Regions from separate parts of the Streptomyces sp. NPDC058620 genome, predicted to be linked through region 2. Evidence: riboswitches for the same ligand, from Rfam matches in the RefSeq annotation. Region 2 holds a riboswitch; the other holds the start of a gene.
What was found. Region 2 has a riboswitch for cyclic di-AMP ahead of ACFWSK_RS01730 (transglycosylase SLT domain-containing protein). Riboswitches for the same ligand answer to the same signal wherever they lie in the genome.
Positions count from the first base shown of each region.

Region 1 (7,217 bases), on a different contig from region 2:
GTCCTGCGACAGGCGCTCCTGGTCGGCGATCTCCTCGCGCTGGGAGACGTACTGCCGCACCGGGTACGCGAGCGCGACCACGAGGGAGCAGACGACCAGGGCGAGGAACGCGGCGCGGCCGGTGAGCCGGGAGCGGCGGGCCTGGCGCCGGTTCTGGGACCGGTAGACGCGGGCCGCGGTCTGCTCACCGAGCAGTCGCAGCCTGGTCGCGGTGGAGAACCGGTCGCGGTCCTTCCCGGCCATCTCTCACGCCTCCCCATTACACACGTCGGTCCCCGCACACGGTACGGGACCGAGTGCGGGGACGGACGGAGGCTGGTGACTTCGGCCCGCGAAGGGCCGGTGGTCAGCCCCGGGAGCCGGTGATCAGCCCTTGAAGCGCGGGAACGCCGAACGGCCCGCGTACACCGCGGCGTCGTCGAGGATCTCCTCGATGCGCAGCAGCTGGTTGTACTTGGCGACGCGGTCCGAGCGGGCCGGGGCGCCGGTCTTGATCTGACCGCAGTTCACGGCGACGGCGAGGTCGGCGATCGTGACGTCCTCGGTCTCACCGGAGCGGTGCGACATCATGCACTTGAAGCCGTTGCGCTGGGCCATCTCGACGGCGTCCAGGGTCTCGGTCAGCGAACCGATCTGGTTGACCTTCACGAGCAGGGCGTTCGCGGAGCCCTCCTCGATGCCGCGGGCCAGGCGCTCCGGGTTGGTGACGAAGAGGTCGTCACCGACGATCTGCACCTTGGAGCCGAGCTTCTCGGTGATGACCTTCCAGCCGGCCCAGTCGTCCTCGTACAGCGGGTCCTCGATGGAGATGAGCGGGTACGCGGAGACGAGCTCCTCGTAGTACTCGGTCATCTCGGCGGCCGAGCGGGACTTGCCCTCGAACTCGTACGAGCCGTCCTTGTAGAACTCGGACGCGGCGACGTCGAGCGCGAGGCCGATGTCGCGGCCCGGGACGTAACCGGCTTCCTTGATGGCTTCGACGATGAGGTCCAGGGCGGCGCGGTTGGACTCCAGGTTCGGGGCGAAGCCGCCCTCGTCACCGAGACCGGTGGACAGGCCCTTGGTCTTCAGGACCTTCTTCAGCGTGTGGTAGACCTCCGCACCCCAGCGCAGGGCCTCGGAGAAGGACTCCGCACCGATCGGCGCGATCATGAACTCCTGGATGTCCACGTTGGAGTCGGCGTGCGAGCCGCCGTTCAGGATGTTCATCATCGGAACGGGCAGCAGGTGCGCGTTCGGGCCGCCGAGGTAGCGGAAGAGCGGCAGGTCGGACGCCTCGGAGGCGGCGTGCGCCACGGCGAGCGAAACGCCGAGGATGGCGTTGGCGCCGAGCGAGCCCTTGTTCTCGGTGGCGTCCAGGTCGAACATCGCCTGGTCGATGAGGCGCTGCTCGGTGGCGTCGTACCCGACGAGCTCCGGGCCGATCTGCTCGATGACGGCGAGGACGGCCTTCTCCACGCCCTTGCCCATGTAGCGGTTGGGGTCTCCGTCGCGAAGCTCGATGGCCTCGAACGCACCGGTGGAGGCGCCGGACGGAACAGCAGCACGTCCCGTGCTGCCGTCGTCGAGGCCAACCTCGACCTCGACCGTGGGGTTGCCCCGGGAGTCGAGGATTTCCCTGGCTACGACGACGTCGATGGACGGCACGAGGCATCTCCTTCTGGGATATGACACTGGTTGTGCAGGGTCACTGTGGTCACTGTGGCCTTGCGGCATGAGCCTATCCGGCCGGGCCCCATCGGCCAGCCGGGCGCCCGTCCCCTGGGACGAAAAAGGACCCAAGGGCATGCATTAACGGGCAAAGGTCCAGAAATCTACTGACCAGTAACTACAACACTTGAACGATCAGCGCTCCCGGGACCGTGCGAGCCGGACCCGTTCGGCGGTACGCCCGCGGCCGGAATGACCCCGACCCGGCGCGCACGGGGGAGAGCGCACCGGGTCGGGGAGCAGAGCGGGAGGGATGCCGCCGGACACCCTCCCGGGGGGGGAGGAGAGTCCCAGGTACTACTTCGTCAGGTGGAGCTGCTGGCCCGGGAAGATCAGGTCGGCGTCCTTGACGATGTCGTCGTTCAGCTTGAACAGCTTCTCCCAGCCGCCCTTGACGTCGTGCTTCGCGGCGATCTTGCCGAGGGTGTCGCCGGTCTTCACCTTGTACTCGCCGTCACCCTTCTCGACCTTCTCGCCGGTCGGGGTGGTGACGGTCTTCGGCGCCTCGGCCTTCGGGGCGGTGCGCTGCTCGCTGCGCGTGGTGGGCTGCTCGGCCGCACGCTCGGGGGCCTGCTGCTGCGGCTGCTCGTCGCCGCCGGCCTGCGCGGAGCCGGTGTCGACACCCGGGTCCACACCGTCGTTGGTCAGGTTGCCGGCGCCGGCACAGGCCCAGGCACCCGGGCCCTGCATGTCGAGGAGCTTCTCGGCGGTGGCGATCTGCTGCGACTTGGTGGCCAGGTCGGCGCGGGACGCGTACTGCGTACCGCCGGCGGCGGCCCAGCTGGACTGCGAGAACTGCAGACCGCCGTAGTAGCCGTTGCCGGTGTTGATGGACCAGTTGCCACCGGACTCGCACTGGGCGACGGCGTCCCACGTGGCGACGGAGGCGGCGGAGGCGCCGGTCGCACCCATCAGCGGGACGGCGACGGCGGCACCGGCGACACCGGCGAGCGTGACGACACGGGCGGCCTTGGACGGGCGGCGGTGCTTGGCCTTGCTGGAAAACAGCATGGAGCTTCTCCTCACCGACGCCTACGAGGTGAGCTGTCGGGTTCGGGCCAAGTGAGTTGCCCGGTCGCACGTCCTAGCGCGCGACTTCACCCCAAGCCGGTCCTGAGTCGTCTCCCGACGATCGGGCCCGGCGCTTACCTGGGTCCCCCGCTCCTGCCTACGGCGCTTTACGCGTCTGTTCCCTTCGACCGACGGCAGGATTCGGCGTGACGGTCGACGGGGCCCGCGGTGCGAGCGGTTCCGACCGTAAACATAGGCAACCCCGACATTCAAAGAGGGACATACCGGCCATTCGTCCCTTACTTGCCCCGGATGGATGAACGTTTTCGCAGGTCGGAGGGGGCGTGGACGCACCACCCGGACGCGACGCGACAGTTGAAGCAAAGAGACCCATGTCTCACTTACGTATAAGTGGACATAGGCCCCTGAACTGCCCTCGATTTTAGGGCGTTTTCCCGAATTGGATCAGTTGCGCTTGGAGCCATCCGTGGCGTCCGTCAGCCCCAGATCGAGGTTCTGGCCGGGAAGGATGAGGTCCGGGTCGGAGCCGAGCTCGTTCTTGTTGGCCTCGTACAGCTCGGTCCAGCCGCCGGGAACCTTCTGTGCGTCAGCAATCGCCCAGAGGTTGTCGCCGGGCCGGACGGTGTAGCCCTCGTCAGGGAGCGCCGCACCCGTGTCGCGCGCCTGGCCGTCACCGCGCGAGGCGTGCCGGCCGGAGTCACGCGCGCTGTCCCGGTCCGCGTCCGGAGTCGCCTCGGGGGCCGGCGTGCCGCGGTGCTTGCCGCCGCTCCGGTCCGCGACGGCCGGAGCGTCGGACGCCTCGGGAGACGGCGTGGTGGAGGGCGGCGCCGTCGCGCCCGAGCCCTCGGAATCGGCCGCCTCACCGGTCACGCCGTTCTTGTCGGACTCGACCGCTGCGTCCGACTCGCCGGACTCGCCGGACTCGCCGGACTTATCGACCTTGTCCTGCTTGTTCGTTTCGTCCTTCGCGTCGTCCGACGGAGTGCCGGACGGCAGCAGCGAGTCCGACGGGTCGGCGGAGGGCACGCCGCCCGGGTCTACGCCCGGCAGGGTCCCGTCCAGCGCGAGCCCGGAGATCACCGCGCAGCTCGGCCACGCCTGCGGCCCCTCGTCCTTCAGGACCTTCTCCGCGACGGCTATCTGCTGCGAGCGGCTGGCGAGGTCGGCGCGGGGCGCGTACGCCGAGCCGCCGTACGCCGACCAGGTGTCCTGGGAGAACTGCAGGCCGCCGTAGTAGCCGTTGCCCAGGTCCGCACTCCACATGCCGCCGCTCTCGCACTCGGCGACCCGGTCCCAGGTCGAGGCGTCTGCGGCGTGCGCACCGGTCGCGCCGAGCAGCGGGATGGCGATGGCCGATCCCGTCACGCCTGCGGCGACGACGATGGCGGGTGCCTGGCGAGGGCGGCGGTGTCTGCCGTTCGCGGAGCCCATGGGATTGCCTTCCGTGTGACTGACATGTGACTGCTGTGATGAACGGTGAACCTAGCGGGACTCGAACGTGTGTCACAAGTCGATGCAGCGGAGATCACGTGAAAGTCACGGTATTGACAGAGTGTCACCTTGCGCGGCGCGCGGGCCGGGTGCGAACTCCACCGGAAGGGTGCGCAGTCCGCGCATGATCAGCCCGCCGCGCCACCGCAAATCGGCAGGTTCCACCGCAAGGCGCAGGTCAGGAAGGCGCCTGAGCAGCGTTGCCAGTGCGGTCTGTCCTTCCAGCCGGGCGAGCGGGGCCCCCAGGCAGTAGTGGATGCCGTGCCCGTATCCCACGTGCTGATTGTCACTCCGCGCGAGGTCCAGCGTGTCCGGATCGCGGAATCGCTCCGGGTCCCGGTCGGCGGCCGCGAGGACGACCAGTACGGGGTCCCCGGCGGCGATGTCCTGTCCGCCGAGGGTGACGGGCTCCGTGGCGTACCGCCAGGTGGCGAGCTCCACCGGGCCGTCGTACCGCAGCAGTTCCTCCAGGCCGGTGGCCAGGAGGTCCGTCTCCCCCGCGGCGAGCGAGCGCTGGAGCCGTTCGCGCTCGCCGGGGTTGCGCAGCAGGGCGTACGTGCCGTTGCCGATGAGGTTGACCGTTGTCTCGAAGCCGGCGAAGAGAAGGATGAACGCCATCGCGGCGGCCTCGTTCTCGGTCAGGTGCTCGCCGTGGTCGCTCGTCCGGATCAGACCCGAAATCAGGTCGTCACCCGGATTCTCCCGTTTGCGGTGGATCAGTTCGGCGAGGTAGCCCCGCATCTTCTTCACCGACCTGGCCACCCCGCCGCGCGGGCCGCCGCCGTGCCGGATCATCATGCCCGCCCAGTCGCGGAAGTCGTCCTGGTCCTCCGGCGGGACGCCGAGCAGGTCGCAGATGGCGTAGATGGGCAGCGGGAACGCGAAGTCGTGGATGAGGTCCGCCTTCCCCTCCGCCACGAAGTTGTCGATGAGCCGGTCCGTCAGCTCCTGCACGCGTGGCGCGAACTCGGCAACCCGGCGCGGGGTGAACGCCTTGGCGACGAGGCGGCGCAGCCGGGTGTGGTCCGGCGGGTCGATGTTCAGCAGATGCGTCATCAGCTCCGCCTTGCGCTCCCCCGGGATGCCCGTCCTGCCCTTGGCGTGCGCCGATCCGGCATGGTTCGCCGGGTCCTTGGACAGCCGGGTGTCGGCGAGCGCCTGCCTGGCGTCCGCGTACCGGGTCACGAGCCACGCCTCGACCCCGCTGGGCAGCGTCGTCCTGTGCACGGGGCTGTGCTCGCGCAGCCAGGCGTAGGCGGGGTACGGGTCGGTGGCGAACTCCCAGGTGAAGAGCTCGGGGGCGGCGGGGATCGCGGGGCTTCCGGCCGCATGGCCGACGGGACACCCTGTGGGGGAACCGTCGGGGAGGCCGGTCGGGGCCACGGAGCCGGGGGCGGTGCCGATCCCGCTCCCGGTCCCGGTCCCGAACTCGGACTCGGACTCGGACTCGGACTCGGCGGAGCTGTCCCCCGGGGCGTCGGCGGGGGCGTCGGCGGGGGTGTCTGCGGAGCTGTCCGCAGGGCTCGCGGCGGGGATGTCGGCGGGGCTGTCGTTCACCCCTCGACGTTAGCCGCCGCCTCCCCGTCCCCCGACCGCAGCTCCGCGATCGCCCGCCCGGCGGCGTGGTGCCCGGTCTCCAGCGCCTTGCCGACCGCCATCCGGTGAGCCGTTCGATCTCCTCGGCCGGTTCGTCCCGTGCCTCCAGGTACTAGCGGGGGTTGCCCTCCGCCGCCAGGATCTCGTCGCGGTAGGTGCGGGCCGCCGCGCGCAGGGCGGCCTCCGGGTCGGTTCCGTCCTGTTCGGCCCGTACGGCGAGGGCGAGGAGTTCGTACCCGATGGAGTCACCCGCGGGGAGCGCGACATCGAGCCCGGCACCGCGAACGCGGCTGCCCAGCTTGGCGGCCAGAGCAAGGCCGGGCTGGCCGAGCGGGACGCCTTCGGTGACCGAGTCGCGCTGCTTCTCGATCGCCTTGGTGCGCTGCCAGTGCGCGTGGACGTCCTCGGGAGTCTCGGCGCTCTCGTCACCGAACACATGCGGGTGGCGGTGGATCAGCTTCTCCACGAGGCCGGCCGCGACGTCGTCGATGTCGAACGGCTCGTCGGGGTCCTCCTGCGCGATCCGGGCGTGGAAGACGACCTGGAGCAGGACGTCCCCCAGCTCCTCGCGCAGTTCGTCCCGGTCGCCGTCCTCGATGGCCTCGACGAGCTCGTACGCCTCCTCGATGGCGTACTTGGCCAGCCCCTTGTGCGTCTTCTGCGAGGACCACGGGCAGACGAGCCTGATCCGGTCCATGACCTGGACCAGATCGAGGAGGCGGGCACCCGGCAGATCGTACGAACCGGGCAGCAGCTCCAGGTCCGGCATCTGCACCCGGCCCGAGCCGCCGAGCCGGGCGAGCCCGTCGGTCAGCGGCTGGTTCCCCTCGCCGCCCACCAGCACCACCACGGTCCGGCCGCCGACGCAGTCGTCGACGAGTTCCTGGGCGGAGGGCACACCGTGCTCGACCGTGACGCCCGCCTCGCGCAGATACGGCAGCTGCGGGTGGTGCGGCTCGCCGCACAGCACCCGGTCCGCCGCGTGCAGGGTCTGCCAGGCGGGCCAGGACAGCAGTCCGGGTGCCACCCGGTGGCTGGCGGTGAGCAGGACGATACGGCCGGGGTCGCCGGGGGCTTCAGCGTTCACCCCTCGAACCTACCTCGGTCCGTACCGGCCCCGGTCAGACGCCTGCTTCGGGGGCCGGCTGCTCGAACTCGGTGGCCTGGGTGATCCACGGGGCCTTGTAGTCGCCGAGCTGGATCTGCTCGTCGTCCCAGACGCCGAAGCGCGGATTGACGTCGATGTCGAGCGTCTTCGACGCCTTGGCGAGCGCCTGTCCGACGACCTTCTGGCCCTCGGGCGAGGACAGGTCGGCGCCGAGCGCCTCTGCCAGCTTGGGCAGTTGCACCTCGCGGCGCAGATCGTTATCGATCTGGCCGGGGGCCAC
Region 1 is NZ_JBHXQO010000009.1:120,151-127,367, reverse strand. Features, by position in the region: gene ACFWSK_RS12390 (septum formation initiator family protein) at 1-243, opposite strand, end outside; gene eno (phosphopyruvate hydratase) at 367-1,647, opposite strand; gene ACFWSK_RS12380 (transglycosylase family protein) at 2,008-2,721, opposite strand; cyclic di-AMP (ydaO/yuaA leader) riboswitch at 2,725-2,896, opposite strand; gene ACFWSK_RS12375 (transglycosylase family protein) at 3,187-4,173, opposite strand; gene ACFWSK_RS12370 (cytochrome P450) at 4,279-5,544, opposite strand; gene ACFWSK_RS12365 (nucleoside triphosphate pyrophosphohydrolase) at 5,942-6,916, opposite strand; gene ACFWSK_RS12360 (SurA N-terminal domain-containing protein) at 6,951-7,217, opposite strand, start outside.
Region 1: linked by a shared signal. The riboswitch ahead of ACFWSK_RS12380 (transglycosylase family protein) and the one ahead of ACFWSK_RS01730 (transglycosylase SLT domain-containing protein) in region 2 are both predicted to bind cyclic di-AMP.

Region 2 (7,217 bases):
GTCGGCCCCGGCGGGCGCCGCTATGAGGAAGATCAGGTCCGCCGGCCCGTCCGGCGCACCGAAGTCGATGCCCTGTCCGCTGCGCCCGAAGGCCAGCGTCGGCGCACTGACGTGCTCGCTGCGGCAGTGCGGGATGCCGATGCCGCCGTCCAGACCGGTCGGCATCTGCGCCTCACGGGCGGCCACGTCGGCGAGGAAGCCGTCGAGGTCGGTGACGCGGCCGGTGGCGACCATCCGCTCGGCGAGCGACCTCGCTGCGGCGTTCTTCGTCTCGGCGGACAGATCGAGGTCGACCAGGTCCGCGGTGATCAGCTCACTCATCGCGGGGCTCCTTGCTCGTGGACCGCCGTGGCGGCGGCCTGGGGGACGTGGGGCTTCGGGCTGGGTCTCAGGGATGCGGACGTCATGGCGCGGGCTCCGTCAGCACGCGGTCCAGGGGGATGTCCGTGGTCGTGACGACCGATGACAGGTCGATGTCGGCCGGTGTCGGCATCACGCTGCCGGGGAGCTGGACCGCCGCCGCGCCGTGCGCGACCGCGGCCGCCAGTGCGGACCTGCCTGCGCCCCCTGCGGCCAGGAAACCGGCGAGCGAGGCGTCGCCGGCCCCGACATTGCTCCGGACGGTGTCCACCCGGGCGCTGCCGAAGTACGTCCCCGAGCCGTCCACCAGCAGTTGTCCGTCGGCTCCGAGGCTGGCCAGTACGGCCTGTGCCCCGCGCCCGCGCAGTTCCTCGGCCGCCTTGACCGCGTCTCCGACCGTCGTGAGAGGCCGCCCGACCGCTTCGGAGAGCTCCTCGGCGTTCGGTTTGATCACATCCGGCCGCTCGCGCAGAGCAGCGAGCAGGGCAGCGCCCGAGCTGTCGAGCGCGATCCGCGCACCGGCCCGGTGACTGCGTGCCACCAGCTCGGCGTACCACTCGGGCGGCAGGCCCCGCGGCAGGCTGCCGCAGCAGGCGATCCAGTCCGTGTCCGACGACCGGGTCCGTACCGTCTCCAGCAGGGTCTCGGCCTCGGACTCCGTGATCTCGGGCCCGGTCGCGTTGACCTTGGTCAGCGTCCCGTCCGGTTCGACGAGGGTGATGTTGACCCGGGTGCTGTCCGCGATCTGCACACCGGCGGCCTCGATCCCGTGCTCACCGAGCAGCCGGGCGAGCAGTGCGCCCTCCGGTCCGCCGAGGGGAGCGACCGCGACCGTGCGGTGGCCGGCCGCCGCCACCGCGCGGGAGACGTTGATGCCCTTGCCGCCGGGGTCGACCCGGTCCCCGGTGGCGCGCAGGACCGCGCCCCGGGTCAGGTCCCGCAGCTCGTAGGTGCGGTCGAGGCTCGGATTGGGGGTGACGGTGAGGATCATGCGCGTACCACTTCCGTGCCCCGGCTCTCGATGGCGAGGGCGTCCTCGGGGCTGAGCCCCGTGTCGGTGATGAGCAGGTCGACGTGGGAGAGATCGCCGAAGCGGGCGAAGTGCTCCTGGCCGAACTTGCCCGAGTCGGCGAGGAGCACGACCCGGCGGGCGGCCGAGATCATGGCGCGCTTCACGGCGGCCTCGGCGAGGTCGGGGGTGGTCAGACCGCCCTCGGCCGAGAAGCCGTTGGTGGCGAGGAGGACGACGTCGGCGTTGATCTCGGCGTAGGCGCTGAGCGCCCAGGCGTCGACGGCCGCTCGCGTACGGTGCCGGACCCGGCCGCCCACGAGGTGCAGCGCGATTCCGGGGTGGTCGGCGAGGCGGGCGGCCACGGGCAGCGCGTGCGTCACCACGGTCAGGGACGACTCGATCGGGAGGGCGGCGGCGAGTCGGGCCGTCGTGGTGCCCGCGTCGATGATCACGTTGCCGTCGACGGGCAGTTCACCCAGAGCGGCGGCGGCGATGCGGTCCTTCTCGTCCGCGGCCACCGCGTCGCGCTCGGCGAGGTCGGGCTCGAAGCCGAGCCGTCCGGCAGGGATCGCGCCGCCGTGCACCCGGCGCAGGAGCCCGGCCCGGTCGAGCGCCTTGAGGTCACGCCGCACGGTCTCGGCTGTCACCTGGAATTCCTCTGCGAGGGAGAGCACGTCGACGCGCCCGCTCTCCTGGGCGAGGCGGAGGATTTCCTGCTGCCGCTCCGGTGCGTACATGTGGTTTCGTATCCGTTTCATGCCCGAGTCTGTGGTTTCGCGCTCAGGTTACGTCTGGGGTACCTGAATGTAAACAGGTTCGGGCAAAGAACGGGCATGAACGGACTTTGGCGCGTCAGGTGTGCAGCACGACAGCTGTGCAGCACGCGCTGTGCAGCACGTCAGCTCCGAGACGCACAGCAGGCCGCGCACCGGGACGCGGGTCGTGTCCCGGTGCGTGTCATGGGCTGCTCAGCGGGTGCGCGGTGCCCCTCCGCTCAGGGGCCGCACCAGCAGGGGGATCCCCGGTACCTGGTGGCCGCCGCTGGCCAGCATGCGAACCTCGCCTCGGTAGCTGATCTCCGCGCGGACGATTCCGGTCTCGTCCTCGTACACCGGGTATCCGCCCGCCCCGGACCGGTCGGTCATCCGGACGACGACCACGTCGTCAGCCGCACCGTGGGTCTGGAATATCAGCTCGTAACTCTCCGGGTAATCCATGAGGGGCCTCCCGACCGGGCGCCGGCGGGAGCCGGTGTCCGTGGCTGTGCCCATCCATTGTTCCGCACCCTCGACCGAGGCGCGCCCGGGGCGGATGGCGGCCAACGGACGGAGCCGCGAGGTCGATCGGGTGACCCGTCCCGTAGGACAACATGACCGGCCGGTGCGGGGGCTAGGGATGCGTGTATGAGCCTTGAATTCCGACGAAAAACCACCGTCTCCCCGCGCGCCCGCCGTCTCCGTACCGCCGCCGGTGCGCTGTGCGCCGTCGTCACCTCCGCGCTGGTCGCGGGCTGCGGGCATGAGGGTGGCGACCAGACAGGGGCGGCTACATCGGAGGCCGCCAAGGTCATCCCGAAGCAGACGACCACTCCCTACGCCAGTCCCTCAGGCAGCCCGACCGGCGGGGCGAAACTGACCGAGGACCAGGCCGAACGCAAGAAGCTCCTCGAAGCCACGAAGGTCACGTTCGACAAGGCGGCCACGACCGCGGTCGGAGCCGTTCCTGACACCAAGCTGGCCGAGCTCGACTTGGAGGGCCTGGACGACGACACCGACCGGCGCACCGACGCGAGCGCGAGCGCTTCGCCGAACGGAAGCGCGAGCCCCGGCGGCACGGCCAGCCCGAGCGGTAGCCCCAGTGGCAGCCCGACCGGAGCGGCCAGCCCCGGTGGAAGTCCGAGTGGCAGCCCCACCGGCAGCGCCTCCCCGAGCGGCAGCCCCACCGGTCCGGTGTGGGTGGCGGAGGTCGTCGAGAAGGACGGGACCGCCCACACCGTCCGTATCGACGCCGTCTCCGGCAAGGTGATCGAGACGGCCGCGGACACCGATCAGGACGCGGCCGACAAGCGTGAGATGGCCGACTGGATCACCAAGGCGAAGCAGACGTCCCAGCAGGCGGCCAAGGTCGCCACGGACAAGCAGAAGGGGAAGGTCACCTCGATCGGCCTGGACACCAACGACGACGACACCCTTGTCTGGGCCGTCGACGTCGTCGCCGCGGACTGGAACAAGAGCGAGTTCGAGGTGGACGCGGCCAGCGGCAAGATCCTCCGCGAGGAGACCGACCGCGACTGACGCGGTCCCCGCGCCGTGGTGGCGGGCCGGATTCCGGCTCGCCACCACCAGCCAGGTGCGGACATCCCGCGCTGTTCCCGTGACCGATGTCAGGGGAGCAGCGCGTCCGCGTCCAGGGGGCGTTCGTAGGAGAGGCCCGGGTGGCCGCCGAGCACGGTCTCGCCGGTGCGTACGAAGCCCGTCCTGGCCAGTACGGCCTGGGAGCCGGCGTTGTCCAGCGTGGTCGAGGCCCGCAGCGCGGTCAGACCGTACTGAGTGACGGCCAGTACGCATACCTGGCGGACGGCGGTCGTGGCCAGGCCCTGCCCGGCGGCCTTCTCGGCGATCCGGTATCCGAGGTCGGCGGAGCCGTCCGCCACGTCCACCAGGTTCACCCGGCCAAGCACCTCGCCGCCCTCGCCCACCAGCACATGGAAATAGCACAGCCCGTCGGCCTGCTCGGCCAGGAGGCTGCTGTGCCGTGCGTCGAACCGTGCGAAGTACTCGTCGCCGCGGTCCGGGACCGAGGCGGCGAAGTAGGCCCGGTTCTCCTGCTCGAAGGCGAGCAGGGCGGCGGCGTGGTCGGGTCTCAGGAGCTGGAGTTCGGGCATGCGTGCGAGTCTTCCATGGTCGGCGCACATGCGGAACTGCCGGGTGGTGAGGGCCTGTCGGACCCTCACCACCCGGCAGTCGTGAACCGCGGCCGGTGCCGGAGTATCAGTAGGCGCCGAAGACGTTGTCGATGGAGCCGTACTTGTCGGCGGCGTAGTTGCACGCCGCGGTGATGTTGGCGACCGGGTCGAAGCTGTCCGTCGACGTACCGGGCACGTGGTACGCCTCGAACGTCGGGTCGATGACCTGGAGAAGGCCCTTGGACGGGGTGCCCGCCGCGGCGTTCGAGTCCCAGTTGTTGACGATCTGCGGGTTGCCCGAGGACTCGCGCATGATGTTGCGGTGGATGCCCTCGTAGGTGCCGGGGATGCCGTGCTCGGCCATGACTGCCAGCGACTCCTTGATCCAGCCGTCGAGGTCGTTCGTGTACGTCGCGGGCTGGGCGGCGGGCGCGGCGGTCTTCGCGGCCAGTGTGCTGGACCGCTCCGAACGGTCCGCGCGGTCGCTGCCCGCAGCCGTGCGGTCGGTGGACGAACCGGAAGCCTTGGCCTCGGACTTGGCGCCAATGGTCAGCTTCAGACCCGGGCGAATAAGCCCAGGATTGTCGCCGATGGCCTTCTCGTTGTCCTTGTAGAGCTTCTGCCAACCGCCATTCAGGGAGTGTCCCTCGGCGATCTTGTGCAGGGAATCACCCTTGATCACGGAATAGCTGGTGATCCCGGCCTTCTGTGCGGTGATTGCCTTGGCAGGAGCGGCTGCCGGCGCACCTGCCTTTTCGGCGGAGAACGATTGCGCGGGCGCGGCGGACGCGGTGGTGGCGCCGATCACCGGAAGGGCGAGAACGGCTCCGCCCGCGGTGATGGCGACGAGACCCCGGGTCAGCGGGCTGGACTTGGTACGACGGTGCTTACCCATCGTGGGCATGGCGAATTCCTCTCCGTCGCCTACGAGGTGAGCTGTCGGGTTCAGGCTGGAGATGCCTGGCCGCAGGTGCATGCGACTTAACCCCAAGCCGTTCCGCATAACGGATCGGCGACTTACCTGGGTCCCCCGCTCCTGCCGGGCGTGGGTGGTCTGGGTTCCCGGACGGCGGCAGGATTCGGCGTTCCATCCGGATTGAGGGTGACCGTAGGCGAGAAAAGCCGAAAGCGACAAGCCCCGAATTCCGGATCACAATTCATTTACAAGATCGATGAACGGGATCGCCGCTGAATTCACCCGGACCGCGGAGTCAACTCTCTTCCCGCAGAAGGGATGCGGGGCACGGATCGGGAAGCTGCCGATCCGTGACGTGACGCTGGCCACTGAGTCCGAAAAGGGCGATTTGCGCGAAGGGGAGTCAGTGCGGTTCGGGTCAAAAGAATGCTATGAGCCATAGAGGACCATTGCCGCTAAAAGTCCGTATTCGCCTTATTTGCTTGGCTTCCGCGCGGCTTGGCCGTTCGGGGTCGGCTGGAACGACCCTCCGTCATCGGCAGGCGGACGCGGCTGCCGTACCGTGCGAGCTGGTCCCACGGCCGGTTGAGGCCGGCGGAACCGTACGGACGCGCGTGACGGTGTCGAGATCGAGGACGTCGACGAGGACCTCCTCGCCCGCGCCGGCCTGCTGGCGCACGATTCCCTCGGGACCGGCGATCGCGCCGGCGCCGATCCCCGCCGGGTCGGCCGCGTTGAGGCTGACACGTCCTGGCCCCCCAACGGTGTGAACGCGCCCGCATCCGAAACGAGAAGGGCATCCGCTGGGGTGGCAGACCACTACCCATCGCCGCCTGACATCCAACCCGGCAAAGGTCGGTTCACGGCCACAGCCCTAGAGGAGCCGGTGGCGGCGGTGGAGCTCCAGAGTGGTGACGACCATCACCCCGAGGGTGATGTGCATCAGGGCCAGGGCGGCGACGGTGCCGCCATCGGCGCCGGACGACAGCGGACCGGCGACCGACAGCAGTGCCAGGCCGCCGCCCAAGTACTGCGCGATCCGCAGGAAGACCAGTTTCCACAGGGACAGCAGCAGGGCGGCGCCCGTCCCGACGACCAGCGGGACGACCGAGGCGCCGATGACGCCCCCGACCGTGATCGGATGCTCTTCGCCGCCGTTGACGATGATGAGCGAGGCATCGGCCAGCTTGGCGACGGCGAGGACGACCAGATTGACGACGACCGCGCAGACCGCCCCGGTGGCCAGCGCCTTCCACCAGGTGAGGCCGGAGCGGTGGACCGGGGGTGCGTCAGACACTGCGGGGCCGGGGTTCTGAACCGTATTGCTCGACATGGGGCTTCTCCGATGTGTGAAGTGCTGCGCCGCCACTGGCCGCCAGTGGTGCGTACGAGTAGCCTCCAACCTGAACCGCGCTTGAGGTCAAGAGCCGTCTGTGCGACATCCCGTGGTACGACGAGAGCAGGCCCGCTGTCGACTAACCGGGTACTTCCGTGCGCTCCCACCATTCGTAGACGGGCAACTGGCCCTCGGAGGTTTCCTTCTGACGGTCGGTCGCCTTGAAGTGTTCGTACCCGCCTCGGAACGGGACCTTGACGTCCGGCCCGGGTCCGGTGACGGAGACGATCCGCTCGGGAAGGTCGTCGGGGCCGCCTTCTAGGGCTGCTTTCGTTGCGTTGGCCATGGGGAAAGTCTGCCCGGAGAGCTGCCCGGCTCCTCCATGACGCGCCGAGGTCACGGCATCGTGCGCCGGAGGGGCAGGGGGCCCGGGATGACGGGCAGCTCCGGTATCGGCTCAGGTGCGGGCGTGCGTGGTGATGTCGGCGGTGAACTCGGCGATGACGGCAGGGGTGACGGTCGGCCGGCACTGGCCGAGGGCGGCGAGATAGTCGTCGGTGTCCGCACCGGCCTCGGCGACGTCGCGTTCGAAGGCGGCCTGGGCCGCGGTCCGGGCCGCGTGCTCGATGTCGGCCGGGGTGAACAGCTCGCTCGCCGCGACCAGCGCGTCCACGTCGACGTCGTCCCG
Region 2 is NZ_JBHXQO010000001.1:391,047-398,263, forward strand. Features, by position in the region: gene ACFWSK_RS01700 (fructose-specific PTS transporter subunit EIIC) at 1-321, opposite strand, end outside; gene pfkB (1-phosphofructokinase) at 404-1,351, opposite strand; gene ACFWSK_RS01710 (DeoR/GlpR family DNA-binding transcription regulator) at 1,348-2,109, opposite strand; gene ACFWSK_RS01715 (DUF6296 family protein) at 2,341-2,589, opposite strand; gene ACFWSK_RS01720 (PepSY domain-containing protein) at 2,776-3,666, shown strand; gene ACFWSK_RS01725 (GNAT family N-acetyltransferase) at 3,756-4,256, opposite strand; gene ACFWSK_RS01730 (transglycosylase SLT domain-containing protein) at 4,363-5,181, opposite strand; cyclic di-AMP (ydaO/yuaA leader) riboswitch at 5,186-5,372, opposite strand; gene ACFWSK_RS01735 (hypothetical protein) at 5,726-5,872, opposite strand; partial or broken gene ACFWSK_RS01740 (IS630 family transposase) at 5,941-6,030, shown strand; gene ACFWSK_RS01745 (DUF6069 family protein) at 6,068-6,490, opposite strand; gene ACFWSK_RS01750 (DUF5988 family protein) at 6,669-6,875, opposite strand; gene ACFWSK_RS01755 (ATP-binding protein) at 6,987-7,217, opposite strand, start outside.